One region of the Bacillus sp. M13(2017) genome, then DNA from elsewhere that is predicted to be linked to it. Evidence: riboswitches for the same ligand, from Rfam matches in the RefSeq annotation. Region 1 holds a riboswitch; each other region holds the start of a gene.

The links. Region 1 has a riboswitch for lysine ahead of CGQ22_RS23910 (amino acid permease). Riboswitches for the same ligand answer to the same signal wherever they lie in the genome.
Region 2: linked by a shared signal. The riboswitch ahead of CGQ22_RS15505 (aspartate kinase) and the one ahead of CGQ22_RS23910 (amino acid permease) in region 1 are both predicted to bind lysine.
Region 3: linked by a shared signal. The riboswitch ahead of CGQ22_RS24640 (amino acid permease) and the one ahead of CGQ22_RS23910 (amino acid permease) in region 1 are both predicted to bind lysine.
Region 4: linked by a shared signal. The riboswitch ahead of lysA (diaminopimelate decarboxylase) and the one ahead of CGQ22_RS23910 (amino acid permease) in region 1 are both predicted to bind lysine.

The regions. Positions count from the first base shown of each region.
Region 1 covers NZ_KZ268512.1:124,752-132,988, forward strand. The annotation lists gene gapN (NADP-dependent glyceraldehyde-3-phosphate dehydrogenase) at 199-1,638, shown strand; gene CGQ22_RS23900 (DUF3626 domain-containing protein) at 1,716-2,801, opposite strand; partial or broken gene CGQ22_RS23905 (glutamate racemase) at 2,911-3,159, opposite strand; lysine riboswitch at 3,259-3,440, shown strand; gene CGQ22_RS23910 (amino acid permease) at 3,588-5,012, shown strand; gene CGQ22_RS23915 (ABC transporter permease) at 5,073-6,272, shown strand; gene CGQ22_RS23920 (catalase) at 6,462-8,237, shown strand, end outside.
Region 2 covers NZ_KZ268505.1:83,975-92,211, reverse strand. The annotation lists gene CGQ22_RS15545 (hypothetical protein) at 1-416, shown strand, start outside; gene CGQ22_RS15540 (hypothetical protein) at 436-714, opposite strand; gene CGQ22_RS15535 (MFS transporter) at 741-2,003, opposite strand; gene CGQ22_RS15530 (8-oxo-dGTP diphosphatase) at 2,139-2,624, shown strand; gene CGQ22_RS15525 (YndJ family protein) at 2,653-4,278, opposite strand; gene CGQ22_RS15520 (DUF4166 domain-containing protein) at 4,284-4,895, opposite strand; gene CGQ22_RS15515 (DoxX-like family protein) at 4,900-5,808, opposite strand; lysine riboswitch at 6,000-6,186, shown strand; gene CGQ22_RS15505 (aspartate kinase) at 6,390-7,619, shown strand; gene CGQ22_RS15500 (VOC family protein) at 7,849-8,237, shown strand, end outside.
Region 3 covers NZ_KZ268513.1:93,271-101,507, reverse strand. The annotation lists gene CGQ22_RS24670 (ABC transporter permease) at 1-477, shown strand, start outside; gene CGQ22_RS24665 (response regulator transcription factor) at 555-1,253, shown strand; gene CGQ22_RS24660 (HAMP domain-containing sensor histidine kinase) at 1,262-2,497, shown strand; gene CGQ22_RS24655 (hypothetical protein) at 2,547-3,353, shown strand; gene CGQ22_RS24650 (DNA alkylation repair protein) at 3,468-4,238, opposite strand; gene CGQ22_RS24645 (iron-sulfur cluster biosynthesis family protein) at 4,272-4,577, opposite strand; gene CGQ22_RS24640 (amino acid permease) at 4,691-6,157, opposite strand; lysine riboswitch at 6,270-6,463, opposite strand; gene CGQ22_RS24635 (GNAT family N-acetyltransferase) at 6,784-7,233, shown strand; gene CGQ22_RS24630 (sulfite exporter TauE/SafE family protein) at 7,269-8,237, opposite strand, start outside.
Region 4 covers NZ_KZ268506.1:138,816-147,052, reverse strand. The annotation lists gene lysA (diaminopimelate decarboxylase) at 26-1,342, opposite strand; lysine riboswitch at 1,523-1,704, opposite strand; gene CGQ22_RS17490 (DUF3888 domain-containing protein) at 1,794-2,189, opposite strand; gene CGQ22_RS17485 (LTA synthase family protein) at 2,444-4,330, shown strand; gene pssA (CDP-diacylglycerol--serine O-phosphatidyltransferase) at 4,519-5,220, shown strand; gene CGQ22_RS17475 (NAD(P)-dependent oxidoreductase) at 5,251-6,222, opposite strand; gene CGQ22_RS17470 (YozQ family protein) at 6,367-6,534, opposite strand; gene CGQ22_RS17465 (histidinol phosphate phosphatase domain-containing protein) at 6,603-7,619, opposite strand; gene hisE (phosphoribosyl-ATP diphosphatase) at 7,632-7,955, opposite strand; gene hisI (phosphoribosyl-AMP cyclohydrolase) at 7,966-8,237, opposite strand, start outside.

The DNA of each region.
Region 1 (8,237 bases):
TTATTTTTTTTTACAGATCGAATGAAAATATACGATACATCATTTTGAAATAAGGGAATGTTCTGTAAGAAAGGGCATACAAAATAAAAAAATAATAAGAAATCGTTTTCACAAACATTTCATTTGAAAAATGTTATCAAACCCCCTACAATCACCTTATACTCACTCTTACAAGTTGCTATTTTAGGAGGACTAATCATGACAACTAGCAATACGTACAAATTTTATTTAAATGGAGAATGGAGAGAAAGCTCTTCAGGAGAAACAATCGAAATTCCATCTCCATACTTACACGAAGTAATTGGACAAGTACAAGCAATTACTCGCGGAGAAGTAGATGAAGCAATTGCATCTGCAAAAGAAGCTCAAAAATCATGGGCAGAAGCTTCTCTACAAGATCGCGCAAAATATTTATATAAATGGGCTGATGAGCTCGTAAATATGCAAGATGAAATTGCCGATATCATTATGAAAGAAGTCGGTAAAGGATATAAAGATGCGAAGAAAGAAGTTGTTCGTACAGCTGACTTCATTCGTTACACGATCGAAGAAGCTTTACATATGCACGGAGAAAGCATGATGGGCGATAGCTTCCCGGGCGGTACAAAATCTAAACTTGCGATTATCCAACGCGCACCACTTGGTGTTGTATTAGCAATCGCACCGTTTAACTACCCAGTAAACTTATCTGCTGCAAAACTTGCACCAGCATTAATTATGGGTAACGCTGTTATTTTCAAACCAGCAACTCAAGGTGCAATTAGTGGTATTAAAATGGTGGAAGCACTTCACAAAGCTGGCCTTCCAAAAGGTCTTGTAAACGTAGCTACAGGACGCGGTTCTGTAATTGGTGACTACTTAGTAGAACACGAAGGCATCAATATGGTATCGTTCACAGGTGGTACAAACACAGGTAAACATTTAGCGAAAAAAGCTTCAATGATTCCACTTGTATTAGAACTTGGTGGTAAAGATCCTGGTATCGTTCGTGAAGATGCTGACTTACAAGATGCTGCAAACCATATCGTAAGCGGTGCATTCTCTTACTCTGGTCAACGTTGTACAGCTATTAAACGTGTACTTGTACACGAAAACGTAGCGGACGAGCTTGTTAGCTTATTAAAAGCGCAAGTAGCTGAACTATCAGTTGGATCTCCAGAACAAGACAGCACAATCGTTCCATTAATCGACGACAAGTCTGCTGACTTCGTTCAAGGCTTAGTTGACGATGCTGTTGAAAAAGGTGCTACAATCGTTATCGGTAACAAACGTGAGCGTAACTTAATTTACCCAACATTAATCGACCACGTAACAGAAGAAATGAAAGTTGCTTGGGAAGAGCCATTCGGCCCAATCCTTCCAATCATCCGTGTTTCTTCAGATGAGCAAGCAATTGAGATTGCTAACAAATCAGAGTTCGGCCTGCAAGCAAGTGTCTTCACAAAAGACATTAACAAAGCATTTGCAATTGCTAACAAAATCGAAACTGGTTCTGTTCAAATTAACGGACGCACAGAGCGCGGCCCTGACCACTTCCCATTCATCGGTGTAAAAGGTTCAGGTATGGGCGCACAAGGTATTCGTAAGAGCCTTGAGTCTATGACACGTGAAAAAGTAACTGTATTAAACTTAGTTTAATCTTATAAAAAGAAGCTGATCTATTTTTAGATCAGCTTCTTTTCTATATATACTTCCAAAAAACAGAGTAGTTAGTTCTACTTCCGATTTGGTTTTCCAAATCGAACTAAAACATGCCATAATAATTTTAATTCCTGAAGCACTTCTTCATAAGTACCACGATCACTCCAAGATAATGGATTGCGTTTCAAATCCACTACAGCAGAGCCAATTATATTGGCATCGATACAATGATTCCGTGCAATGCGTCTTGCTAAAGATGGCATTTTTGAACCTCTAAAATCCATCGGAACTTCGTCTACCATAAGTACAAAACCGATGTGCCAATACAAATCAATCGCATACTTCAGGCAAATTTCTTCTAAAACTTTTCCTATATCCGTACCCTTAAATGAAGGATCTACAACAAGCACCTCTACGTCTTCTTTAAGAGAAATCTCTCCATGAATTTGCGCTTCAATATAATGATTAAGATTACGGGCTGGCTCTTTGCTTACTAAATCTATAAACGGCCTTTTCAGGTTACCCAGTAAATGATTAATTAATATTGTCGGAGTCAAATTCCCTTCACCAATTGCAAAGTCTCTTACAAATGTCTCTTCCAAAAGAGCAGCTAAAATCATATCAAACTCCTCATAAGTCCCCTTTTCTTTCGGATCTTGATGCGAATCTAAATACGTATATGTAGAGCGCGAAGAAACTTTTGAAGATAAGAGAAAATAACATGAACCAAAACGTGGAGCCGGCCCATCTGGATGTAACATTAAATTTAGCGCTCCATATTTTGGCCGTTGATCATTCGTTACGCCTTCTAATTGATATGCTCCTCCAAATATTCTCTTTTCCCAAAGGTCACGTTCACCACCAGGGTAAGCAGATACGCTTCCATTAGATAGCAATGTTTCAAACTGACTTTTATATATTCCTTGCTCAAACAGTGCTTCAGCAACACTTTTCATACTCGAATCTAGTCTGTCTGGATGAAAGTGTAAAGCAATCCGTGCATGAGATTTTAAATTAGCGACAGCTTCTTCAAATATTTCATCTGTAATATTAGACATTTTAAGTATATGATTAATTGTTGCTTTAGCCCCACGTTTTTCGTTCTCTGCATATTTTGAAATATACTGTAAAGCAAATAATTGAGATCTTGATAATTCCATAATCAAACCTCTCCTTTAATTAAAATGACCTTAATCATTTCAATTAAAAGCTTATTCTTTCCTTCTTATGAAACGAACGTGATTTATTAAAAAAGTAATTTACTAAATCTTAATTATGCATACACGCATTTTTCATGGGTAAATGTACACATTCTACAGAAATTTGATACCCTAGCCATCGCTCAGCAATATGTTCAAATAATAAAACAGATCCCGTTGTAAAAAAGTGATGCTTCGGATTCAGATTGTCAGACAAAATTCCTTTGTGCTGTAAAATTGTGCTTAACTCTATCGCTGTTTCTTCTGCGGAACTAATAATCGTTACATCTTCTCCTAGTTCTCTTTTAATCACAAACTCTTCTCTATAATCTGATTATTACTATATCCATTGACGTATAAAAATACATTTGTTACTCTTAAAGACGTTAATTTAATATTTAAATCCTCATTCGTATCTCGGTGAGGTAGAGGTTGCAATCATTAAGAGTATCATTTCAGGAGATGTAGTGGCATTGATGAAGGAATGAGAAAGGAATGGTTGCCGAAGTAAGTCGTGTCCACCATGCACGCTTGCTGGGTCTGCATTTAATAAGTGCAGAACTGTCACAAACGTTTCGTTTGTGGAGAGCTATCGAGAGGTATGTCGTGGGTTTCTTATAAGATAGAAAGCATGTAGCGGCAAATTACGTGCTTTTTTTGTTTTGTTTGGGACTTCTCTTCCTGACTCAGGAAGACATACATATCTCCTCGCTTGACTTGGTTATACTAACTTTGGAGGTATTTTCTATGCAACAAAAAAAATGGGGCTTTTGGGTACTAACAGCTTTCGTTGTCGGTAACATGGTTGGCGCTGGTATTTTCATGGTGCCAAGTACGTTGGCACAAACAGCAAGCCCACTCGGTGTCACTTTAGCTTGGTTAACTACAGGGTTTGGTGTTTTAATGCTAGCTCTTGTTTTCGGTAATTTAGCAATTCGTCGTCCTGATTTAACGACAGGGCCACAAAGTCATGCATATGCTTTATTCTCAACACCAAAAAAGAAAAAAATGGCTGGTTTCAGTATGGTATGGGGATATTGGGTTGCAAACTGGGCAAGTAACGTTGCCATCATTACATCATTTGCGGGATATTTATCACTCTTCTTCCCAATTATGAAAGATACGCGACTACTATTTTCAATCGGTTCGTTTAACGTAGAAGTCGGAAAACTAATTACATTTACAATTTGTTCCATCTTACTTTGGGGAACTCATATTATATTAACAAACGGTGTAAGCGGAGCTGGAAAGCTAAACTTTTTAGCAACAACAACGAAAGTAACTGGATTCCTTTTATTCATCGTCGTTACGTTATTTGCATTCGAAGCTTCTAAGTTTGGACAATGGTACACACCGATGATTGATAAATCAGGTGCATCACACGGTCTTCTTTCACAAGTAAATTTAGCTGCTCTTACAACGCTTTGGGCGTTTATCGGAATTGAATCAGCCGTTCTTTTATCAAACCGTGCTGTTTCTCCAAAAACGGTAAAACGTGCAACAGTTGCGGGATTACTTATTACAGTTGCAATTTACTTAGGAATCACAATTTTAACAATGGGTGTACTTCACGTTGATACATTACAAGCTTCTGAACGTCCATTAGCAGATGCATTAAATGCTGCAATGGGTCATGGCGGCGGGAAACTGATGGCATTACTTGCTCTTACTTCCCTGTTCGGTTCTATCTTAGGCTGGATTTTATTAAGCTCAGAAGTCCCTTATCAAGCAGCAAAAGAAGGTTTCTTCCCTTCCTTCTTCGCAAAAACAAATAAAAAAGGAAGTCCAATTTACTCATTACGATTAACAAACATTATGTCGCAAGTATTCCTATTCTCAACATTATCAGGAACCATTGCGGAAGCTTATACATTCGTTATTACCGTATCGACACTGGCCTACCTCATTCCATATCTCGTTTCACCAATCTTCCAGTTAAAACTAGTCGCAACTGGTGAAACATATAAAAATGAAATGCGGGCAAGAATTACAGATGGCATAGTCGCAGTTATCGCACTTTGCTACGCACTATGGGTTATTAAAACGGGCGCAGCCGATATAAAAACGTTCCTTCTCGGAATTGGTTTATTCGTAATCGGCTTTGCCTTCTATCCATTAATGAATCGTGATCAGAAAAAAAATAACGAAAAGAAAGACGGGCAAGTTGCATAACGCAATTTGCTCGTTTTTTCTTTTACAAAACATATATAATAGAACAAAGAGGTGAAAAACATGTCAATCGAATCACTATGGAACAGCCGTTTCCAACAACATATTCAAAATATCATTACATACTTTGCACGTATGATTAACGGTTTACTATATAGCTTTATCTTTATTTCATGCGTTGGCGCATACTACTATGCTCAGTTTCTAAAAACATCTCCTTCTAAAGGAATATCTTTACTACTCATCACGATTGTACTTACATTCATTATAACGAGATGCCCTATTCGTACATTTATTCAGAAACCTGACGCTGTCTATTTACTAGCACTAGAAGAGAAATTAACTTCTTATTTCAAAAAATCTCTTCTATATAATTACATCATTCAGCTTTTCCCATTATTATTTACGTTCCTTATTCTCGTTCCGCTTGCACTGCAATCATTACAATTAACGATACCTTTCTTCTGTACAATCTTTCTCGTTTTAATGGTTACGAAAGCTTGGAACATATACATACATTGGATGTGGCGTGATAGTCACGAAAAAAATATATGGCTGATCATTCGTATTGCTTGTAACGCCCTAGTCATTTATATGCTGTTTTATGTAGCAAATGTTCTCATATTAGGCGGATTACTCTTACTACTTGCTTTCCTACTTCTATACACGAAAAAACAGCCTACAAAACGAATACCGTGGGATTACATAATCGAGCAAGAAGAAAAAATGAACGTTCGTTTCTATCAATTTGCTAGCATCTTCACCGATGTTCCGCAACTAAACAAGCAAGTAAATAAAAGAAAATGGCTTACAACTTGGATTGAACCTTTATTACATAAAAAACGAGCAACTTTCTTCTATTTACATACACTCGCATTTTTACGAGGGAATGATTATTTCGGTATATATATTCGCTTAGGGCTGATTGGTGCCTTCGCCTTATATTTTATACCAAACATATACGTAAAGGGCGCTATCGCTTACATCGTCCTATATATGATTTCTATGCAGCTCCGTTCCCTATGGAAATATTTTTCGGGAAATATTATTGTAGCATTATATCCAATTGATACTGAAAAACGACTGAATCAATTTCTTCACTTAATCTTTATATCGCTAAGTATTCAACTCATTGTATTTTCAATTGTTATACTCATTGCTACGGGACAATTTTTACATAGCCTTATCATTATGATTATCGGGTTACTCTGGATCAAATTTATTATTGTACCAAAAACGAAGCAACGTGTTTCCTCGTTTTAACGAAAAGAATTATCTTAAACGCCAAGGAGAAAATAAATTTTCTCCTTGGCGTTTTATTTTTTTCCTCAAACAAGAATCACCGGAACAACCGATATTTTATGATTTTACATACAAAAACGATAATACATGTTTACGTCCTAATAAAAAGGGTATCTATTAAATTAACAGAGTAAAGGAGGGGCCTATATTGTGAATAAAAAAACGGAACAATTGAAGCATCACGTTACTGACAATCAATACAAACATGCTTTAACAACAAACCAAGGAGTAAAAATAGCCGAAGATGAATTTTCTTTAAAGATGGGCTTAAGAGGCCCAACCTTAATGGAGGATTTCCACTTTCGCGAGAAAATGACCCATTTTGATCACGAGCGAATTCCCGAAAGAATTGTTCATGCACGCGGAGTTGGCGCTCATGGTTATTTTCAGCTTTATGAATCGTTAGAAGCATATACGAAAGCAGATTTTCTTACAAATCCTTCAAAGAAAACACCTGTATTTGTACGTTTCTCAACCGTTCAAGGTTCTAAAGGATCCAACGACACAGTAAGAGATGTACGCGGATTCGCTACAAAATTTTATACAGATGAAGGAAACTATGATTTAGTAGGCAATAATATGCCAGTATTCTTTATCCAAGATGCTATTAAATTCCCTGATTTTGTCCATGCAGTTAAACCAGAACCACATAATGATATTCCTCAAGGAGCTAGCGCTCATGATACCTTTTGGGATTTTGTTGCACATAACCCTGAGTCCACGCATATGGTCATGTGGCAAATGAGCGACCGTGCTATTCCGCGTAGTTTACGAATGATGGAAGGTTTTGGAGTTCACACATTTCGACTCATTAACGCAGAGGGAAAAGCCCATTTCGTAAAGTTTCACTGGAAACCTGCCCTTGGGGTTCATTCATTAGTATGGGATGAAGCTCAAAAGATTGCTGGGAAAAATCCTGATTTCCATCGTCAAGATTTATACGAAGCAATTGAAAAAGGCGATTATCCGGAATGGGAGCTTGGATTACAGTTAATTCCAGAAGAAGATGAGCATGCATTTGATTTTGATATTTTAGATCCAACGAAATTATGGCCGGAAGAAGAAGTTCCTGTAAAACTAGTTGGTAAAATGACATTGAACAAAAATGTTGATAACTTCTTTGCGGAAACGGAGCAGGTAGCTTTCCACCCTGGTCATGTCGTACCAGGTATTGATTTTTCAAATGACCCTCTTCTGCAAGGAAGATTATTCTCCTATACAGATACACAATTATCTCGTTTAGGAGGACCTAATTTCCATCAAATCCCTATTAATCAGCCTGTATGTCCTTTTCATAATAATCAACGTGATGGTATGCATCAAATGCAAATTCATCGTGGTCAAACAAGCTATCATCCTAATGGCTTAAATAATAATCAACCAGCAACAGTCCAAGCAGAACAAGGAGGATATGAGCATTATCAAGAAAAGATTGATGGACATAAAATTAGAGGGCGCAGTAAAAGCTTCCTTAACTTTTATTCTCAGGCTAAACTTTTCTATAATAGTATGAGCCCTATTGAAAAGCAACATATAAAAGAAGCTTTTTGCTTTGAAGTTGGGAAGTGCAAATCAGACATGGTGAAGGCAAATGTAATTGCTCTTTTAAACCACGTCGATCGTCAATTAGCACAAGAAGTCGCTAACATTATTGGAGCTCCTTTACCTAAGGAAAATCACGAAGTAAATTCAGATGCAAAATCACCTGCACTCAGCATGTCCAATACTATTTTTAAAGCTGATTCCAAAAATGTTGCAATTCTATTAAATGGTGACCCAAGCATCTCTCTTCTGTCCGAATGGATTCAAGCTTTTGCACAGCATCGAATTAACTATAGCATCATAGATAATAAAATTTATCATTTCAATAATTCCATTAAAGTAACGGATACTTATACAACAGCAGACTCCTCACTTTTTGATGCA
Region 2 (8,237 bases), on a different contig from region 1:
CAATACAAGCTAGTGCTTACACATTTCAGTCACTACCGATTGCGTCAAAGTCTAAACAATGGTATGTCGAAATTGATAAATCTCATAACTCAAACAAGCAAGCAATCCAGCCAAAACAAGGTGTATTTGATACGTATAGTTTACTCGTAAAAAACATCGGTCATGATGTATCAAACGTATCTGTGGAAATACTTGATAACAATCCTACCTCTAAAGCTACCTTTAAACCTACTACACCTAATGAAAATATTTCTAAAAGTCATACAAGCTTTGACTACATGGTATTCCCATTAGACTTTAATAGTCATAATTTTAAAGTTGTGATTACTTGGGAAGAAAAGAATTTCTCTTATAACGGCCATCCGGTAAATGAAGGTAAAAAAATGAAACAAACATTTGTATTTAATGAAGAATAAGTCCTAATTTCTTTAGGGCTTATTCTTCTCTTTTGAAACCCTCTTGTATCGCTTCCGTCACTTCTTTTGTAATTTCCAATTCTGTTGCTTCCATACTAATTTTCTTGTGCCAAATATGTACGGACGTTTTTTCATTACAAAGATGTTTTATTAATACTAATTGATTATATGCTAGATTATTTTCTATATGGGTAGCGATATAGACTGTAAAATTGTTCGCTTCAAAGACCTTTTCTTCCAAAATGTATTTACTCTCTAATTGCCTCGTTACTATATCTTTCAAGTTTTCTATAGTCATGCATATCACCCCCTTTTCCCATATAATCAATTAAATCGACGAATACTCGGTACAGACAATGCGATTCCAATTGTTAAAATTACTAAACTAGCTAGTGTTATAATAGTTATCTCGCCACCTATGACAGTAGCTAACCAGCCTACAACTACATACCCTAATGGCAATAAAGCAAAAGAACCCAACATATCAAGGCTTGCCACTCTTCCGAATGCTTCTTCTGGTACAAGTTCCTGTAAACTAGTTTCCCAAATGAGTCCAAATATCATCATGCCAAATCCTTCAATTACCATTAAGAATATTAAGGCGGGTGCCCAAGAAATGAATGGCATAATTAATAAAGCAATGCCACTAATTAAAACACCTCCATAAGCCAGTAATCCTCTCTTATGCCACCGCTCTTTCCCACCAAATATTAATGCGGCAATTACAGCTCCACCACCAGAAAAGGCCATGCCAAGTCCATACACGTAAGCTTCAAAATGATGATGAACATTAAATAACCACGGAATTAATACGACGATAATGACGGCATAACAAATATTTATAAAAGAAAAAACTAAAATTGTAATCCACAGCCACGGATGACTTTTTAAAACTAAAACACCTTCCATAAACTCTTGTTTGTAATTAAGCTTACTCTTTTCAATGGGTTTTACTTTTTTAAACTTAATTTCTTTTAAAAATAATAAACATAAAAATGATAATAAGTACGTTACTGCATCTAGGCCGAAACCTATCCCTGCAGACGCAACCGATACGATTAACCCACCAAGTGCTGGCCCAATTAATCGTATACCTTGATTACTCATTTGAGTGAGTGCGTTAGCTGCATTACGAATTTCAGGAACGAATACTTTCGCCCTTACAGCAGAATATGCTGGTTGGAATATCCCTTCCATAAGTCCGTATAAGGCAACGAGAATATATAAAACTGTAATTGTTAATAAATCCATAAATATAAGCGATGCAAGTAATAGCATTAATATACAGCGGAGTATATCCGTAAATAACATTAATTTAACCCGATCAATTCGGTCTACAATTAAACCTGCAAACGGTAAAGCGAGAATATTAGGTAGCATGTACATTGCCATTGTCATCCCCATCACAACTGTTGAGCCAGTTAATGAATACACAACAACTGGAAGTATGACCATAGTTATCGAACTACCTAAGGCCGAGAGTAATTGTCCAATCCATAAAAATTTAAAATGTGGTGACTCTTTAACTGGCGATAATAATTTACCAACATACCCTAAATCTTTTTCTCTTTGTAATTCCCCTTGCATCTTTCTCTCCTCTTTTCAAATGATTATAGACTTCATAATAAAATGCCGAAAATTAACAATATTCTATTTTAATTATATAAGAAACTATTATGTTATGGTAAAATTATCAAGAAAAATAAAGGAGAATACATTACAATGCCTTCAAATTCACATAACATCGAGCACCGCATCTATACAATGTGTATGATCCAGCGCAACAATGAAGTTTTACTCATAAAACGCCCCAGCCATCGAAGTTTCCCTGGCTATATCGCTCCTGGCGGCAAAGTAGATTTCCCCGAAAGTATCGTTCAAGCCGCTATAAGAGAAGTAAAAGAGGAAACTGGATTACTTGTTTCGAATTTAACTTTTAAAGGATTAGATGAATATGTAAATCCGAAAAGTAATGTTCGGTACATGGTATTTAACTACTGGACAGACTCATTTGAAGGTGAACTTCTTTTAAACCCTTCTGAGGGCGAATTATTATGGATACCAATCGATACAGCACTACATCTTCCTATGCAAGATTGGTTTAAAGAGAGATTCCCATTATTTTTTGAAACAGGCACTTTTGAAATTCAACGTGTTTGGGATAATGAGCTAGATAAACAAATTGCTATAACAATTACACATACGTAAAAAAGCTTGAAATCTCTCCAAGCTTTTCTTACTTCTCCTCTACTTTCTTAATCTTATAATCAATTTCTAAAAACTTAACTCCAAATATCCACATTCTATGATTAGCTTCTAGTATGTGATCCGTGCGCTCTTTTATAATAAAAGTCTCTGCTAATGGTAAACGTATTGTTAAGAACCGAGTATGTAAATAAATCCCCTCATCTCCCTGACCATTTTCTCTTAACTTACTAGTAATGATTAAATCATGACTATCATTATATATTTTCAAAATACCAGTCATATTCGAATAAGGTAAAGGTAAGGCGATATTCATATATGTCTCATTCTTATTTGTATGCTTTGAATAAAGAGCTACAAAAATAGATTCACCTGCTTCATTTTTCCTTAGCCAAGCCCTTACATTCTCTCTTCCATCTTTCTCATCTATTACATTAATGATAGAGCCATGCATCGTTTCCCAATTGCCGCCCATTCCTAAATGTATTTGTCCCACACGCTTACTCATTTTCTCATAACAAAATGCAAATGGGCGGAACCAACGAGCCCATTTAATATTTGATTGCAACTCATACTCTGTTGTATTTTCATAAAAACGAATAATACTTAAAGGTACCTTCGTCACGTCAAATGACTCACTATGAAAATCAGTTATTTGATCAACTAAACCGTTGTATTCCTTACTGCCTACTAAATTGCCGCTATATAAAAAAGCCTCACCAATTGCCACACTTCCTCTTAATTTACTCATTGGTTTCCCATAGTATTTATAATTCGGAACACTCTTTTCGATCATCCAGCCGACAAATGCCGGTAACGCTACTCCAATTCCATTGACAACACCATGAATCCAAACCATTTGAGCAATTGTAATCGTCATTACATGCTTCAAATTCCCGTATGAGTATATAAGTGAGAACATAATTGTAACCATGAGTGTACTAGACGAAACGATTAGAAAAATCTTTGCACTGATAGCATTAAATTTTGCTCTCCAAACGTAAAATCCATACCCATAAATCGCACATAAATATAGAAACACTGCAAAAAATTCAAATATTCTCGAGTATGTAATTCCTATTGCGACTGTCATAGGTGAAATCATGATGATAAACATAATAACATCATATACTTTACTTCTCTTTTCTCTTTTTCTCCCTATTAAACCAGCTGATAATGGCAATAGAAACGCCGAATAATGAAAATGTGCAGCTGTGAGTAAAACAATGTCAGAGCTAAACTGCATAATTGAAAGTTTTGCTACTGAAGCAAAAAACCAAAAACCACCTAAAAACAAATAAATAAACGCACTATCTATGGCGGTCTCTTCTAACGGCTTCCATCCTCTTTCTAGCAATCTACTTACACCAAATAACGCAACAATTCCTGTATATACAAACCAAACTAGCGCAAATACATAGTGATTTGTGACGAAAGCTAGCATTGCACAAATTGCTGCAATTGGATATAAAAACGATACGAATTTATAAAATAATAAATACGATCCATCTCTTTTTCTTTTATCAATAATACAAAGTGACATTGGTATAAATAATAAAACAGATAATAATATAATTGCTTCAACAGGATTTATATTCGACCGCTCACATAATAGAAAAACAACATAACAAGCAAGCCCAAATATTATATTTTTCATATCGTTTATTTCCTTTCCACAAATGTTCCCTTATATGAAAAAAGCGAGCCAATTAACGGGTTTCGTACTTGTACATGAATTCGAAAACACTGTAGTGTTGCATCATAACTTTCAACAATTTTTGCTTCACCATACAAGAATTTTGGCAACGGAATTTTTCTTCCAAACATATAAAACCATTGTTTCTTTGAAGCAATATGCATTGCCCCTAACTCATCGATATGAAAATGTAGTGTAGAAACGAGTAAATGTGGTTCGCCAAAATAATCTACAATTTCATTTTCGTTTTCATCCAATTGCATAACTGCGTTAAAATATCTTTTCTTATTATGAAAATAAAAAGTACGGTTCCACCTTACTAATTCTTGTCCATATTCATCTCGCTCAGCTATGTTTTGTATCGTAAATGGAATTTCCTCTCCTCGTTCCGAGAAAAACATTCGAAACTTCGATGCAATTTTCAATATAAATTTCACGAAAAAAGAGCCACCGTAAATTTCATCCATCTTTCCTTCCCCTGTAAAACTATTCTCTTCTGTAATGGCATAACGCTTCTGCAATTCAGGATGAAGATTTTTATAGGTATCCCCTAATAATCGTTCATACATATTAGCCATACACTTATCCCTTTCTCGCCCTCTTGCAATTTTTCGCGCTTGGTAAATCGAAACTATTTATATAACCGACAATTGATAACCCCATTAGAAGAACATTTAATGTAATCGGATTAAACGGCCCTGTAAAGCTTGCGATATTCGTAAATCCTGCCGCTAACGTTAAAACTAGTAATACAATAATATGCAGTATAAATAATTTTCGTTTTGTTAGTGGCAACAGCCATACGACACCGAAAATTATTTCTAACACCCCAATTATTTTAAGTATATATACACTACTTTCATTTGAACCAATTAATACAGAAAGCATCTTTACTTCTTCTGAATGAGTAAACAGTAGTTTCGGCACTATCCCTTGATATATCCATACAAAAGCAAATAAAAAGCATACGAGCCAATACGTCATTGTTCTTCTAATTAGTAACCTAGGATGAAGCCCCTTTTCTAACCATAATTTTAAGGCATCAAAACTCCAAGCGGTCGCCCAACCTAATAACGGACGAAAAATATAGGAATCTATTACATTTCCTATACGACCAAATCTTGTATCATAATCATATTGTGTCTCAAAATGGATGTATTCTTTATTCGGCGTATACTTCCAATAACCACGTCCTATTTGAATAAGAGATAATGTATTATCCGTCCAAAATTTTAAAGAGGAAATTCTTTCACCAGTTTCTTTTCTTATTTCACCTATTGATTCCCCTTCTCCAGCTATTTCAAGCCCAAATCCAATCTTTGTTTTATACAAAAACTTCTGTGGTTCTCCTTCTTTTTTCTCTAAATACGAAATTTCAGTAAAGCGAGCATCCCACTCTGTATGTATATCTGGTTCTTGCGTATATCTCCATAATTTTTCCATCGTCGTGTTCATTTTTGTCGCAACATAAATAGGCTGTTTCCTTTTCATTCTCCCACCTCCTATGCACTATAAGTTTAATGTACATGCAATGAATTTATTTTGCTACATTTTTCACAAACTTTTCTGTAAAAAGAAAGAATTTTTAAAATATATGTAAAACACTTGATTCCCCGAAAAATTTAAATTATTATAAAACAAATGTTACCAATAACTTCATAAATCAAACACTCTCGCCTAAAACGTGAGATAGAGGTTGCGATACTTATGAGTATTCTAATGGAGACACAGAGATGTCTATGAACTTAGATGAAAGGAAGTATTGCCGAAATTGATAAATTTCTCTGCATTTATCAATTGGGGCTGTTTTCGAATAGAAACAGAACTGTCATATGTACAGACGTGTACGTATGAAGAGCTATCTACAAAAAAGAGATATCATTTTTTTATGATATTCCTTTTTTGGCGGTTTTTTTATTAGCTCCGTTTTCTGTTTCCCTTTTCCTGTAACAGCACCATCCTCACTTATTTGAGATGGTGTTTTTTGTTTGTCTTTCTGGTAACTACAGGAGTATTGGGATTTATATATTTCCTAATCTATTCTTAAAAATAGACGAAAGAAGGAATTTGTAATGGAAACAATTGTTCAAAAATTTGGTGGCACTTCTGTCGGAAGCGTCGAACGCATTCAACATGTAGCAAATTTAATTATTGAAGAATATGAACGAGGTCATAGCGTTGTCTCTGTCGTTTCAGCAATGGGAAAAAGTACGGATCAACTTGTCGCACTCGCTAACGCTATTACAGAAAATCCAAGTAAACGTGAAATGGATATGCTTCTATCTACAGGAGAACAAGTAACTATTTCATTATTAACAATGGCACTGCAAGCAAAAGGCTATCATGCAATTTCATTAACAGGATGGCAAGCTGGTATTACGACAGAATCTGTACATAGTAGTGCACGGATTACTGACATTCATACAGATCGTATTCAATCTTATCTTGCTGAAGGCACGATTGTTATCGTAGCTGGTTTCCAAGGTATAAGTGTAGCAAATGAAATTACAACGCTTGGCCGTGGTGGTTCTGATACGACTGCTGTCGCACTAGCCGCTGCACTTAAAGCAAAAAAATGTGATATTTATACGGATGTGACAGGCGTATATACGACGGACCCACGAGTTGTAAAAGATGCTTACAAATTAGATGAAATTTCTTATGACGAAATGTTAGAGCTTGCTAATCTCGGTGCTGGCGTATTACACCCGCGCGCTGTTGAGTTTGCTAAAAATCATAACGTAGTTTTAGAAGTTCGCTCAAGTATGGAACAAGAAAACGGAACAATTGTAAAAGGAGAATGTAACATGGAACAACAATCAATCGTTAAAGGTATTGCATTTGAGGATAACATTACACGTGTCACAATTAAAGGACTAGAACAAGGCTCGCTTTCAACAGTTTTCTCTACATTAGCAGCAGCACACATTAATGTAGATATCATCATTCAAAGTATTACAAATGAAGGAACTGTACATCTCTCCTTCTCCATTCACTCGAATGATTTAAGAGAAACTTTAAAAGTTTTGGAACAAAATCAAGAAACTCTTCACTACGAATCTGTAGAACATGAAAATCACTTAGCAAAAGTATCAATCGTAGGATCTGGCATGGTATCTAACCCTGGTGTCGCTGCAAATATGTTCACTACTTTAAAAGAAGAAAATATTCATATTAAAATGGTAAGTACATCAGAAATTAAAGTGTCTGTCGTTATTGACCGCCTTCATTTAGTAACAGGTGTTGAGGCGTTGCATCAATCATTTATGGCGAAAATTGAGCCTTTAGTGCAAATGAGCTAATTTGATATTTTCAGTAACGCTTATAAAAAAATCATATTAATCTACTTCCTTCCTATTAAATAAAATGCTGTTCGTTAACAAGATGCTATATGACATATAAAAAAACACCTTGTCACCTTTTCATATACTATGACAAGGTGTTTTTGACTGAAAGGAATTTGTAACTACTTAGTAGTATAATTATGAGGATGATTAAATAATAAACTTTTATACATAAGGAGATAAGACTATGGCAAAAAACAAATTACTACGAATGGACAATGTCAGCATCGTTGTAGAATCCCTTGATAACGCAATCTCTTTCTTCGAGGAGATTGGCTTGAACCTCGAAGGGCGAGCCACTGTCGAAGGTGAATGGGCTGGTCGCGTAACTGGACTCGGCTCTCAGTGCGTAGAGATTGCTATGATGGTCACTCCAGATGGCCACAGCCGAATTGAACTTTCGCGATTTCTCACCCCACCTACTATATCAGATCACCGAAATACTCCTGTAAACGCCCTCGGTTATCTACGCGTCATGTTCACCGTTGAAGACATTGACGAAATGGTATCCAGACTCACTAAGCATGGTGCAGAGCTCGTTGGCGAAGTAGTTCAATACGAGAACTCGTATCGTCT
Region 3 (8,237 bases), on a different contig from region 1:
AACACGATTGGAAAAAGATATTCCATTACAATCGTAAATAATTATCAAGAAAATAAAACAAAAAAAGAAGAAAAACTTACTTTACAAGTGCTTGCATATGGTTTCATCACAGTCATTTCTTTAATTAGTAGCGTTAATATCCTCAATACTATAACTATAAGTATCATGACTAGACGAAAAGAATTGGCCGCGTTGAAATCCATTGGTATGTCACAAAAGGATTTGAAAAAAATGATTACCTATGAAGCTTTGATTTACGGTTTTTCTGGAAGTTTACAAGGAATCTTTTTTAGCTGTATATTGTCTTATATTATATATTTAGCTATATCTAATATGTTGAAAATGACATGGACAATTCCCTATGAGGCTTGTATCATTACGTTTGTTTCAGCTTTAATAATTAGTTATTTATCAGTCTTAAATCCATTGAAAAAAATTCAACAAGATAATATTATTGATAATATCAGAGAACAATAATATTATAAGCCTGGCTAGATTATAGCCAGGCTATTGTAATTGGAATATAAGCTAGGGGAAAAAAGGAGAGGGCATACTTGAATAAAAAAATATTACTAGTTGAAGATGATGAAGCTCTTGGCATAGCCATCGAATTTTCATTGAGAAATGAAGGTTATGAGGTGATTAGAGCGTCCAGTGTAAAAGAAGCTAAACACCAGTTTGTTCACAATACATTTGATTTGTCCATCCTTGATATCGGCCTACCAGATGGTAATGGTTATGACTTATGTTTGTATTTTAAAAAGAAAAACGAGAATTCGATTATTATTTTCTTAACTGCACTAGATGAAGAAGCAAATGTGGTAATGGGGCTGGATATAGGCGGTGATGATTATATAACCAAACCTTTTCGGGTTAGGGAACTCATGGCCAGAGTGAAAGTACAATTGCGTAAACAAGCGTCGCTAGAAACGCCATCTCAAATTTTAAGATCTGAGAATATAAGAATCGATACGAACCTAGTCAAGGTTTATAAAAATTGTGAAAGTATTACATTGACGAATTTAGAATACAAGCTGCTATTGAATTTCATGAAGAATTCTCACAAAGCATTAAAAAGAGATGAACTCCTACAACAAATAACAGAAGGAGAAAATGTTTTTTTTGATGAAAACACGTTATCTGTATACATAAAGCGTTTAAGAGCTAAAGTTGAAGACAATCCTCAAAAACCACAGTTTATCGTTACCGAAAGAGGATATGGTTATCGTTGGAGCAAGGACGTGATTGGGTGAGCAAGATAATGAAAAATACCGAGTTAAAAAGCTATATGACGATACTAGCCGTCCTTTTATCTATATTTGTGATTTACCAATTTATTATTCAACAATTATTTTATGATCATTTGAAAAGAGACTCTATTGCAACATGGGGGGAAATTACAGCTAGGTTGGTAGAGCAGAATCCAGAAAATGAAGCGGAAATTATGAAAGTCTTATCGAGTCATTCGTCTCACTCAAGTAAATATCAGGAAAAAGGGACAGAGATCCTAAAGCAATATGGATTATATGAAGACTTGGATTCAAAATTTTTTCCTCACTTAAATAATCTAATTATTAATCACAATCAATTTATGATGTGGGGATTGATTGCTTTTGGATTTTTACTTTTTGTTGCAAACTACATGCAACAAAAAATTATTTTCAATAAGATTAGCCAGCTTACTAGAGCTGCAAAAAAGATAATCGAGGGAGATTACTCGGTTGTCATCAATGAAAATAAAGAGGGGGATTTCGCGAAACTGGCGATTTCATTTCGTTCAATGAGGGATATCATTAGAAAAAATATGCATGATTTGCTTGAAGAGAAACGGTTTTTAGGAGAAATGTTGCAGGATATATCTCATCAGTTAAAAACGCCGCTTTCAACTATTTCTATCTATAATGAAATGTTGTTAAATGAGAAACTATCCCGAGAGCAACAAGCTCAATTACTACAAAATAATGATATTCAGATTTCTAGAATGAATGTCTTAATTCAGAATTTGTTAAAAGTAGCAAAAATTGATGCAAAAGCGATTTCGTTTGATAAAGAGCCAGGGAATTTAGTAGATACGACTGAGGAAGTACTAAATCGCTTGCAAAGCATGATAAGTGATAAAAATATTTTGATTGATTGGAATGCACCAAGAGAAATAGTCGTTATTCACGACAAATTATGGATGCAGGAAGCTTTGTTAAACCTGTTGAAGAATGCAATCGAACATTCTAAACCCGGTGGTAAAATAATGATTCAGGCCAAAAATTCTCCAATCTATACAGAACTAGTAATCCAAGACTTTGGAGAGGGAATTTCAGCTGAAGAATTACCTCATATTTTTGAACGATTCTATAAATCAAGTAGTTCTAAAAAGCACGGATCGACCGGAATTGGATTGGCACTTGTCAAAGCCATTATAGAGGCACATCACGCCTTAATTACAGTTGAAAGTGAAAAAAATGCTTATACAAAATTTACAATTATTTTTATGAAATTTTAATAACAGTTTGGTATATATTTTAATCTTTTTAATATAAAGGGGTTTTTTTATGTTTAATAGATTGAAGTGTTTTCTTTTATCTGAGAAAGAAATAGTTGATACTGTGAAAAAATACAAGGAGGAAAAAATACACGTTTCCATAATAAAAGATTTTTTAGGGGATTTAATCTTAATAAGAACTTTTACATTTTTAATGTTTGTTCCAATATCAACTTTTATTTTTTCAGTTATAATTTATGGAGCTGTTTTCTTTTTATCAGGCATTAAGATTACTGTTTGGGGCATCACTATAATGTTATTAGTTCCAATAACATTACTTTTCTATATGAATATAACTAATACATCAATTATTATTACTGATTTAGTGAGAAAATTTTTATTAACCATAAAATATCTAAATCCATTTTACTCAATCATAAATAAACCTTGGCTCTTTATTTTTGAATTATTAATTGGTTTTTTATATGTATTTCTGCTATCTTTATTTTCTATTTGGATAGTATTACATTCATTAGAAATAGATTTTTCTGAATTTAGTTCGGAGGATAATCGAAGTTTTCAATTTTCAATTATTATTTTACATACAGCAATTTATTTGTTTATAAGAGTTCATGGTCAGTATTGTAAGACAACTAAGCAAAAAATTAAAAAGTTGAAAATGAAGTTTTATTTATGGTTTTGTTCTATGATTGCAAGTATTGTATATATATTTGAATCACTCTTTAATTATATGAATGGAATCCAAGCAATTTATTTTATTTTTGTTTTAATGATTGCTTTAGAAAGAACAGTGACACATTATAAGAAATTTATAGATTTTTTAGAATGTGAAAATTTGTATGAAAAATATTTTTAGAGAGAAAAGTCTTTTGAAATATAAAAAGTTATACCTACTAAATACTGGACGAGTAAAAAAACGCTATTCTTTTTCTAGAATCATAGGAAAGGATAGCGTTTTTGTTTAATATACTCAAAAATAAAAATCTTTTGGTAAAGTACCATTTTTAATAACTGTTCTTAACCCATGTTTTATAATCCAAGGATTAATAGGATGCTGTTTATCACGTAATTGCTGTAACCATTGAAAAACGAGTTCTTTATCTTCTTTCGTAATATCGTTAATATGATTGGCTACTGATTTTTGGACATATTTAGAAGTATCATTCATTAATGGTTCAAGAAGCTGTAAATTGTACTTAAAGTCACCTTTCAGAGCTCCTATTTTTTTAGCCCAAGGAAGCCTTGGTCTTGTACCTTCAGAAACTAATCTTCTAATGTGGCTGTTTTCGTCATGAATCCACTGTTGTAATATATTTAGTGTGTCTTCATGGTATGTTTCAAGAAAAGGCCGAATGGCATATTCAGCAGTATTTCTTTTCGTTATTTCATACATGGCGTTGAATGAGGTTTCAAAGTTGTTAAGTCCATATTTTTCAACGTATTTTGCAAGAGGCATGTACATATATCCATTTGTAAACATGCCTACTTCTGTTGTATTTTCTGGTCCTAATGTTTTCAGTAATATATGTATTGCTGCATTAAAATCTTTTTGTAAAGCATTTTGTAATTCATCTGCTATTACTTCAATACGTTGTTTTAACTCTAAACCTTCAACTTTACATGTTACAGAGGTTACAAAGTTTTTTTTAGAGAAATTCGGATCGTATTTACAAATAGAATCAGCTATTTTTTCTGCTAATTCTTCGCTAAATAAAAATTTTAACGGAACATAATTATCCATTTTTTCACCTCGGTGGTCAAATGAAAACAATTTTTATTTTTTAATCGACAATCCATAAACTAACGTCTCACTCGGAGTCGTAATACTAAAACCAGTCGTCTTATAATCAAGCTTCACTGTATCACCAGTGTAGTCTTTCGTGAATGAATCCATTTGTACGATAAGCTCTGCATCTTCATATACAACATCATCTGCGTTATATGTATCCCAAATTAAATCGACATCAACGAAAATACTACAAGAGTTTGTCATTGTCCCTCTAATGCGAATGATCTTTTTGTCTTCACGTTCTAATCTATGTATAGCTGCTTTTGCTTCATCAGTAATACGAATGTTCATAGTATCCCAACCTTTATTTATATTTCCTTTATTATTGCAAAAACAGGAGCAATAGGGAAGCAAAGAGGTTTGCAACAAAAAACGAGCAAACAAATTTGTTTGCTCGTTTCACTTTATTTTAGTTCACATTTATCAAGTGGAATCACTTTTGTTTTTTTCGTAAATTTATATCCTAACCATAGTACTAAGAAGAGTGGTAAACCGATGTAAGAAACGAGTACGCCATTCCAATCGATTGATTCACCCATAAATGCCCCGTAGTTTTGTCCTAAAATTACGATGATACAAAGTGTAAATGCGAAGATTGGACCAAATGGGAACCATTTTGCTCTATATGGTAAGTCATTTAAATCTTTTCCTTGTGCGATATATGCTTTACGGAAACGGTAATGACTAATTGCGATTCCAACCCATGCGATAAAGCCAGACATTCCAGATGCGTTTAATAACCAAATGTATACAACACCGTCACCGAATAAAGAAGCAATGAAAGCAATACTACCAACAATTGACGTTACGATTAACGCGTTAACAGGTACACCGCGGCTATCTAATTTGCCTAAGAATTTTGGTGCTTTTCCTTGGCGAGCTAAATCCCAAAGCATACGAGTTGATGCATACATACCAGAGTTACCAGCAGATAGTACAGCAGTTAAAATAACAGCGTTCATAACAGAAGCAGCAAAGGCAACGCCCGCTTTTTCAAAAATAAGTGTAAATGGACTTACTGTTACATCACTTGCTGCAAGGCTTTCAGTTGTATAAGGAATTAATAAACCGATAACGAGAATCGCAAGGATATAGAATAAAAGAATACGCCAAAAGATCGAACGAATTGCTTTCGGAATATTACGTTCTGGATCAGATGTTTCACCAGCAGCTACTCCTAATAATTCAGTTCCTTGGAAAGAGAAACCAGCTGCCATAAATACACCGATAATTGCCATGATACCGCCGTTAAATGGTGCATCTGCAACAGTGAAGTTTTTGAATCCAACCGTTTCGCCGCCCATAATTCCGAAAATCATCATGAAACCAACAATTAAAAAGATAATAATAGTAACTACTTTAATAAGTGCGAACCAATATTCAGATTCACCAAACCCTTTAACAGATAAGTAGTTTAAAAGGAAAATAATAGCTAAACATAATCCGCTCCAAATAAGAGAAGGGGTATCCGGGAACCAAAATTTCATAATTAATGTTACGGCCGCTAGTTCTGCCGCAATTGTAATTGCCCAGTTATACCAATAGTTCCATCCAAGTGCAAAGCCAAGTGATGGATCAACAAATTTTGTTGCATACGTGCTAAAAGATCCAGTAACAGGCATGTAAGCTGCAAGTTCAGCTAAGCTTGTCATTAAAAAATAAACCATAATTCCAATTGCGGCGTATGCAATTAATGCGCCACCAGGTCCAGCTGTATGGATGACACCACCGCTGGCAAGAAATAGTCCGGTACCAATTGTACCACCGAGAGAAATCATCGTAAGGTGCCTTGATTTTAGACCGCGTCTTAATTCACCTTTTCCTTGTGTAGTTTGCGTTTTAGAGGTAGATTGATTTGTTGCGCTATTCATGTTCAACACTCCTTTTCTTGTAGGTTAGGAAGGAGCGGGGGAGAAAAATACAAAAAACCGCCAAAGGAATTTGGCGGAACGTTTCACAAATAACCACCCCATCATACCCTTCCGTTAAGATAGCACCCCACGTTTACACGGTAATTTTGTAAACGTGACAGTTCTGTTCCTTTCGGAGACAGCCCCAGCTCATATTTCCAGAGAAGAAATATAAACTTCGGCAACTTTTCCTTTCAAACGGAGTCAGCTGACATTCTCTGTGTCTCGTCCGTTTTACTATTAAAAGTCGCAACCTCTACCTCATCGGATTGATGAGGATTTATATATTGCTAAGATTTTTAATATATGGCAATTGTAATGACTTTCTGAATATATTGCAAGATATTTTGTAGGAAAAAATCAAAAAATATCGGTTATTGTATAGGAAACGCTTGCAAAACTCCACCCGAACCAACTATTATGTAGCAATAAGCAAAGAAAAAATTGTTATACAAATGTTTCGCAAAAAATATTGAAAAACCCTTTAAATTAAAAGAAAATTCAGAAAAATATAATTCGACATTCATGATAAGGTCATATTATTTGTTATAATTAGAGTAACGTTTAAGCAAAAAGGGGAAATCAAAATGAAATTAGAAACAGAAAGGCTCTATATAGTGCCGTGTACAGAAGAGAGGATTCAAGTCGCTAACGAGCAAGGATACAATAGCGGTCCGCATATTGTGGGGCATGTAGGGAATATAAAACAAGATGCGGATTTATTATCATGGGGGGCGTGGTATGTTCTTCGGAAAGAAGATGGTATCGTTTTAGGTGATATTGGGTTTAAGGGGAAACCAAATGAGAATCAAACAGTAGAAATCGGTTATGGATTTATTGAGAAATATTGGAATCAGGGCTATGCAACAGAAGCTGTAAGAGAACTAATCGATTGGGCTTTCAAAACAGGAGAGGTAGAAACAATAATTGCAGAGACACTCCTAGATAATTATAGTTCGATGCGTGTTTTAGAAAAGTTACATATGAAGAGAGTAAATGCTACAGAAACGATGATTAATTGGAAAATAGAAAAATAAAAAATACCGCTCTAAATTGGGCGGTATTTTTATAGTTATGGTAGCATTTGCTTCTGATCATTCGGATACTCAGCCGTTGATGCGTTAGGCCGATTGGAATGATTTCGAACAGCAATGAAAATAGAAATAATAACGACAAGACCAACTGCAACGTAAGAAAGTGAAATAATAGTTGGATCCACTTTAAATGTAGTAAGCAGTGTACGAATATTTGTGAAGATAATAAGACCGCCAACTAATACGCCAAGTAAATGTGCTGGAACGATGCGAACTAACCATGCAGCAATTGGTGCAGCGACAATACCGCCAAGCATTAATGCAAATACCCAAACCCAGCTTACTTGTTCCCAGCCAAGTGAGATGAAGAAGCCAATTGTTGCAGCGAGTGAAACAGGAAACTCACTCGTATCTACAGATCCGATAACTTTTCTCGCTTCATTTCCTCTTGCTAAAAGTACAGGTGTCGTAATCGGACCCCAGCCACCACCACCAGTTGAATCAACGAATCCAGCGAATAAGCCAAGCGGCACAAGTTGTTTTGCAGACATACGTTTTTTTGAAGCAACAATTTGTTTTTGAATGATGAATCGTAATAAAATATAAACCCCTAAAGTAAATAAAAATACAGAAATGTACGGTTTAATGACATCACCAGGTAAATTGCTTAAAAAACATGCCCCAACAAATGCGCCAATTGCTCCTGGCAATGTAAGCCTGGAAACTGTATATTTATCAACATTTCCAAATTTGATATGAGATGCACCAGAAGCCGCGGTTGTAACGACTTCAGCTAAATGAACAGATGCGGAAGCGACAGCTGGTGCAATACCAAACATTAATAATAAAGAGGAAGACGTTACCCCGTACGCCATTCCAAGCGCTCCATCGATTAATTGAGCGAAAAATCCAATAATAGCAAAGACAATTAATTTCTGCATAAAAAATCCCCCTGTAATAATAAATGAAAAAGGCACTTTTCCCGTATGAGAAAAGTGCCTTTGGTT
Region 4 (8,237 bases), on a different contig from region 1:
CCATTCGAACAACTCCTTTTCCTATTTAGACAAGCTCTTTAATACGTATGCGATCGTTCCCAATAATATTTTCATATGTTTCGCGTTCCACAACTACTTGCGATGTTCCGCCTTTTGCAAAGACAACGGCTGGTCTTCGAATCCGATTGTAATTATTCGCCATCGAGTACCCGTATGCTCCTGTACAGGAAACTGCTAGTAAATCAGAAGCAGCGACTTTCGGTAAATGAATATCCCAAATCAACATGTCTCCACTCTCACAGCATTTCCCGGCAATCGAAACGAGTTCCTCATTCTCATCATTCCCTCGATTCGCTAACATCGCTTCATAACGCGCACTATATAAAGCAGGTCTTAAATTATCTGTCATTCCACCATCGACTGATACATATTTCCGAATACCAGGAATATCTTTCACAGATCCAACTGTATAAATTGTTGTCCCAGCATCACCTACAATGCTACGGCCTGGCTCAATCCATATTTCTGGCAATGGATATTCACATACAGTAAATTGTTCCCTCACTGCACTTGTTACAGCTCGCACATATGTCTCAAGAGTTAATGGTGTATCTGACTCTGTGTAACGTATTCCAAATCCCCCGCCTACATTTAACACTTTTACTACATAGTTTGTTTGCTCTCTCACTTCTTCTAAAAATTGGCGAAGAACTTCAATTGCTCGAACAAAACCAGCTGTTTCAAATATTTGCGATCCAATATGTGAATGGATCCCTAGCACATTATAATTGGATTTTTGTAAAGCAAATCCAATTGCCTGCATTGCTTGACCATTTGAAACACCAAATCCAAATTTCGAATCATCCTGACCTGTTGTAATATATTCATGTGTGTGCGCCTCTACTCCAGGCGTTACACGAATTAATATGTTCACAAATTTCCCATGTTGCATCGCTAAATCGTGTAAAACTTCTAATTCAAAGAAATTATCTACGACAAAACAACCGATATTCGCCTGAAGAGCCATCACTATTTCTTCTTCTGTTTTATTATTTCCATGAAAATGAATACGTGATGCCGGAAATCCTGCTTGGAGCGCAGTATATAATTCTCCCCCAGAAACAACGTCTAATGACATATCCTCTTCACGAGCTAATCGGCACATCTCCATGCACAAGAACGCCTTGCTTGCATATGCTACTTGATAAGAGAAACCACTTTCTTTAAAAGCACGATGAAACGCTCGGCATTTTCCTCGAATAGACTCTTCATCGTATACATAAAGTGGTGTTCCGTATTGCTTTGCTAGCTGCGTCGTATCGCACCCTCCAATTTCTAAGTGTCCTTGCCCATTAATTCGGCTTGTGCCGTGTAAATACATTTAAATTCCTCCCTTATTTCCTCTAAAACTCATAACCCCAATCTTCTATTCATTGCAGCACGCTTTTAGATAGACAAAAAACGCGCGGAACAATGTTCACACGCGTTTCTTATTAGGAAAAATATATATTGAAAAAATAAACGAGTTGTTATCTCCTCAAAATAAGAAACCGCATCAACATCTCCAAATAGCTCTCCATAAAATAAATCTTATGACAGTACTACATTTATTCAATGCAGTCCCAATATATGAATAAGATGGTTATTCTTATATTTCGGCAATAGTCCCTTTCAACCTATGATCACAGATTCCATTAAATCTCCCATAGCTTACTCTTTCCTATCGCGGCCTCTACCTTTGAGAGTAGATGAGGTAAGTCTATTTAATTTTCAAACATCTAATTGTTGCTATTAACAATACCAAAGGACCATTTTATTTGTCAAACAATTTTTTATATTGTTTTTTTACAGTTTAATTTTGTATCGTTTGGTAAGCGCTTTACTGAAATCTTTGTCACTTCCCATTCGCCTTCTTCGTTATTAAATGTAATCGTTACCTTCTCAAATGGTGGAGCAATTTTCCCAGCAACACGTTCATACTTTGTCACTTCAATACTTGCTTGAAATAAATATGTACCGCTATACACTTTTTTTAAACTAATAATTTTAGGACATTGATAAGGTTTCAAACTTCCATATTGTTTTTCAATTGCTTTATTTATTTTTGGAAATAAAACAGAATAAAGTGCATCTTCCATAAGAGGTGGATCATATTGGGCTACCGACACACTCGGTGAAGTAAAAAGTACAACACTACTGCATGCTATAAAACATAATAATTTTCGCATTATAACCTCCGTATTATCACGCGATTCTTTCTGCGTACGATAATTATCATACATAGAAATTCTGTTTTATTGTCTCCCACCACTCTTTTTCTACTCGATTATTATAAAAAAGCCCACAACCTTCTTTTATTTTCGTATAATGATACTCATAGTATAATAATCATAATAACAAAGGACTGTTCGTATATATAAAATGAGTCGTTAAGCAAACTGATTCTCAAGAACTGTCATGCTTTTTAGGAGAGGAGTATATTATGCTACAACATCTGTTTCCAAAACTGCGATTTGCACTCGTTGCAGTCGTTTTACTATGGATTAAAACATATATTGTGTACAAGCTAGCATTTGATATTAAAATTGATAATTTCTTTGAAGAATTCATGCTTTTTATCAATCCACTAGCTGCGTTACTTTTATTTTTCGGCTTAGCTTTACTTGCATCTAAGCACCGAAACCGAATTATAATTGGAATCAGTTTTATACTGTCATTTATTTTATTTGGAAACGCAATGTTTTATGGGTTCTATAACGATTTCGTTACTTTCCCGGTTTTATTCCAAACAAACAATATGGCTGATTTAGGGACAAGTATAAAAGAACTCTTTACGTACAAAACATTACTTTTATTTGCAGATGCAATTATTTTAATGTTTATTTCGCGTAAATTCCCATCATTTGGCGACAAAACACCACTTTCCCGCTCAGAGAAGCGAACTTTCTTTAGCGGTGTAACAGCTTTATTAGCACTACAAATTGTTGTATCAGTTATTTATAAACCACAAATGTTCTCACGCTCATTTGACCGTCAAACTGTCGTGAAGAATTTAGGTTTATACACATATCATCTATTTGATATTACGCTTCAATCCAAGTCTTCAGCTGAGCGTGTATTTGCAAGTGGGGATGGGTTTTCTGAAATTAAAAACTATACAGACTCAAAAGACAAACAAGTTGATAAAAACTTATTTGGAGCTGCAAAAGGTAAAAATGTAATTTTAATTTCAATGGAATCTACACAAAGCTTTGTTATTAATGAAAAAATAAATGGAAAAGAAATTACACCATTTTTAAATGAATTTATTAAGGATAGTTTCTATTTCGATAACTTCTATCATCAAACTGGACAAGGTAAAACTTCTGATGCTGAATTTATCGTTGAAAACTCACTTTATCCGCTAGATCGTGGTTCTGTATTCTTTACTCATGCAACAAATGAATACACAGCGACACCAGAACAATTAAAGAAATACGGATATTCTTCTGCTGTCTTCCATTCAAATGATAAAACGTTTTGGAATCGGGATGTAATGTATCCTGCGCTTGGATATGATCGTTACTTTAATTTAAATGATTACGCAGGAACGGAGCAAATGTCTGTCGGTTGGGGATTAAAAGATAAAGAGTTCTTTGAACAATCTATTCCAAAGTTAAAATCTTTACCGCAACCGTTCTATACAAAATTTATTACATTAACAAATCATTTTCCGTTTCTTCTAAATCCGGAAGATCAATATGTTGATGAATTCAACTCGGAAAGTGGTGTTGTAAACCGCTACTTCCCAACTGTTCGTTACACAGATGAAGCTCTTAAATTATTTATTAAACAATTAAAAGAAGAAGGATTGTATGATAATTCCGTTATTGTCATCTATGGTGATCATTACGGTATTTCCGAAAACCATAACGCAGCTATTGCACAGTTCCTAGGAAAAGATACTATTACACCATTCGATTCTATGCAATTACAACGAGTCCCTCTTATTATTCATGTGCCTGGCCAAGAAGGAAAAGTTGTTTCTAAAGTATCCGGTCAAATTGATATTAAGCCAACGCTCTTTCATTTACTTGGTATTAAAACAAATAAATCCGTTGAATTTGGAACTGACTTATTTATTAAAGAGAAAGATACGCTTATGGTAATGCGTGATGGTAGCTTTGTTTCTGAAGAGTATGTTTATACAAAAAATATGTGCTACAAAAGAAGTACAGGTGAAGAAGCTGACATGGCGCTATGTCAGCCGTATATTGAAAAAGCAAAAACAGAATTAAAACTCTCCGATAAATTAATTTATGGAGATTTGTTACGCTTCGATCCTAACAATCGATATAAAACCGGAACGATGACAACGAAATTTGAATAGTAAAGGAAGCAACTTTATACAAGTTGCTTCCTCTTTTTATTTTCACTTAATTTTCAAACCATCCTTCTATGAAATCTTTCACAAATTGGTAATTTCTTTCGTATGAGGAATAAATTTATGGTATGATAAAATAAGTAAACTTTCATACACTAATTAAGAATTTATTACAGAAAGCAAGGGATCAGATTTTGTATAGAGCAGCTATTCCAAACTTATTTACGCTCGGAAATTTATATAGCGGATTTTTATCAATCGGCTATGCATCTTTAGGATATTATAAATCAGCTGCTATTTTAGTACTTATCGGGATGATGTTAGATAGTCTTGATGGTCGTGTTGCTCGTTTATTACGTGTTGATTCACAAATGGGAAAAGAGCTCGACTCGCTTGCAGATGTCGTAACATTTGGTGCAGCACCAGCTGTTTTAATGTATTACACATCTTTCTCAAACTACGGAATCATCGGATTATACATAGCGGGATTATTCCCTCTTTTCGGAGCATATCGTTTAGCACGATTTAATGTAACACCATCTTCTACTTCAATGAAATATTTCACTGGAGTACCGATTACAGCAGCGGGAGGGCTTGTTGCTTTCTTAACATTATTTTCACATACCATTCCAAAAATCGTTCTTATTACCGTATTTGTAACGTTCGCATTTTTAATGGTGAGCCGCATTCGTATCCCAAGTTTAAAAGATGTACCAATTCCACGATATAGCATCATTATTACACTATTTTTAGTTGGAATCATTATTACAATGTATCAAACAGGATTTGGAAATTTTTCTGTTTTCTTATTCATTGCCATTCCACTATATATTTTGTACATGTTATCTCAATTCATTAGACAAAGACCGTCTAAAAAAGCGAATAAAGAAAAATAAGAAAACCTTCCGAGTCCGGAAGGTTTCTTTTTATTTTGTAACTAATACCTTTTGATTTACAGGTGTTACTGGCTCTTCGCCGTTTAATATAGCTAAAATATTTCTGACAGCCATTTCAGCCATCGCATCACGAGTTTCAAATGTTGCATTCCCTACGTGTGGAGCAAGTACTACATTCTTTAATTCTTTTAGCTCTTCTGTAATTTTCGGTTCAAATTCAAACACGTCAAGAGCTGCTCCTTCAATTTCATTCGTTTTTAATGCATGAACAAGTGCTGCTTCATTCATAATTGGTCCACGTGAAGCATTTACAATATACGCTGTTTTCTTCATCATTTTAAACTGCTCTTCATCAATCATATGATGTAATTTTGGATTATAAGCACAGTTAATTGTAATAAAGTCTGCTGTTTGTAATAATTCTTCCAACGTCACATACGTTGCTCCCAGTTCACTTTCAGCTTCAAACTTACGATTTGGCCCTGTATATAAAACATCCATTCCAAATGCTTTCGCACGTTTTGCAACAGCCTTCCCGATTTCTCCAAGACCTATAATTCCGATTGTCTTACCATGGACTTCTCGTCCTAAGAAAAATAACGGTGCCCATCCGTTAAATCCAGTCGTACGACATAACGTATCCCCTTCAGGAATTCTACGCGCCGCTGCTAAAAGAAGTGCAAATGTTAATTCTGCAGTCGCTTCCGTTGATACTTTCGGTGTATTCGTAACTGCAATTCCTTTTTCACCCGCATACGTGTAATCAATATTGTCGTAACCAGCACCATAGTTTGCAACAATCTTTAAATGAGGTGCTGCATCAATAACTTCTTTTGGCACCTTTGTCGAAAGTAAACTTAACAATGCATCTTTATCTTTTACACGCTCTGTTAATTCATCTATAGAAATTAACTCCTCTTTATCGTACATTTCTACATCATGATCTTTTAATAGTTCTAATCCAATTTCCGGAATTTTTCCTGCTACTAATATTTTTGCCACTACTAACACCTCTTCTATAGAAAATAAGATATCTCTTATATTTCATTGTAAGAAATCCACATATAAAAACCAAGGAATTTGATTATAGTTTTAAAAATCGACACTTTTCCATGAAAAAAGAGGAGATGCAACTCTCCCCTTTTCTTACGCTTTTTCCTGCGATTCTTTTCCAAGCTTCACATCAATAGTTCCTTCTGTAACCGTATCGCTAATTTGCTCCTCAATAACCGATTGAGATGCAGCATTCGTTTCAGAAGTATAAGCTTGTTGCTGTGTACCTTGTACATTTTGTTTATTTTGTTGTTTCGCCATTTCTTACCCTCCTTTTCATTCTTTCTTATTTTGAACAAAAAGGACGGTTTTCATCAAAAAATTGCGTTTCATTTTGAATTTGTTACTTCTTCTTCAAGCGACCTCATTACTCTTGCTCGCTTCGTAAATGTTGCAACCTGAGTAACACCGTGAGCTAGTAATGTTTGTACATTTTCTTGTACATAATTCCCTAAATCATTTGGATAATGGGCATCCGAAGAAATCGTAATTGGAACACCATACTTAGCTAATACTTGTAAATATAGTGGACTTGGGCACATTTCACGAACAGGATAACGATAGTATAATCCTGCATTTATTTCTGTTGCCGTATTCGTTTCTACTAACGCACAGGCAATTTCCTCATAATAAGAAAGCTGTTCATTCTCATCCAATCGATAATTAAATACCTTTATATTATCAAGATGAGCGATAATATCAAATAACTCAGTACGAATCGCACTCTCAACTGTTTTAAAAAACATATCATATAATGCGCGTAGGTCATGCTTCTCAAAATATTCTTTCGTATCTGGATTATCGAATCCCCAGCCATTTAGAAAATGAACGGAACCAATTATATAATCAAAGTCTCCTAGCGCTAATAATTCTTTTAACTCTCCTTCACAACCAATAAAATAATCCGCTTCAATTCCAAGTTTAAGTGTGACACCTCTTTTACTCCATCGTTCTTTCGCCTCTTCAATGACCTTTGTAAAATCATACAGTGAAACTACCCTTACTTGATCTAACCATTCCTTCTGTATACGACCGAGCTTAGAATCACTAATATCTACATATTTTTCATAATATCCTTTCGCTTCATGAAAACGATATAAATGATCAACAATCCCAACTTCTGTTATACCTTTTCGCACAGCTTCTTCTAAATAGAGGTCCATCCATTCTGTTGTAAATGGCCCTTCCTTCACACGCTTTTGCAAACGCTCTTGTGTTTTCATAAGCCAATCAATAGAATGCCTTTCTTGAAGCGGTTCATAACATTCCAGCGCTTCATTTATTTTAGCAAGCCATCCTATTGAATACGGTCCTTCTTCTAAGTGAAGATGATAATCTACTTTCATATACATTCCCCCTTATAATGTATCTATTTCCCTTCTATCCCCAACTCTCGAAAGCTTTCCATTTCGTTCTTTCACCTCTCGCATGACATCTTCCAATGTAATATTTTTTTCAGCTAATAAAACGAAACAGTGATAAAATACATCAACCATTTCTTTCACTACTTCTTCTTTATCATTATTTTTACATGCGATAATTACTTCAGCACACTCTTCACCAATTTTCTTTAAAATTTTATCTTCTCCTTTTGAAAATAAATAATTTGTATACGATTCAGGAAGTGGGCTTTCCTTTCGTTCTTCAATTGTTTTATACAGCAACTTAAAGGCATTTTCCATATGTATCCCCCTATAGAATTTGATAGTGAAAACATGTCTTCTCTCCCGTATGACAAGCAGGTCCTACTTGTTTCACATTCACAACAATTGAATCTTGATCACAATCTAAATATAAAGATTGCACATATTGAACATTCCCTGATGTTTCCCCCTTATTCCATAACGACTGCCTCGAACGAGAATAAAACCATGTTCTTTTCGTCTCTAACGTTTTTTCATATGCTTCTTCATTCATATAAGCTAGCATTAAAACTTCTTTCGTACCTTCTTCGATGACAATTG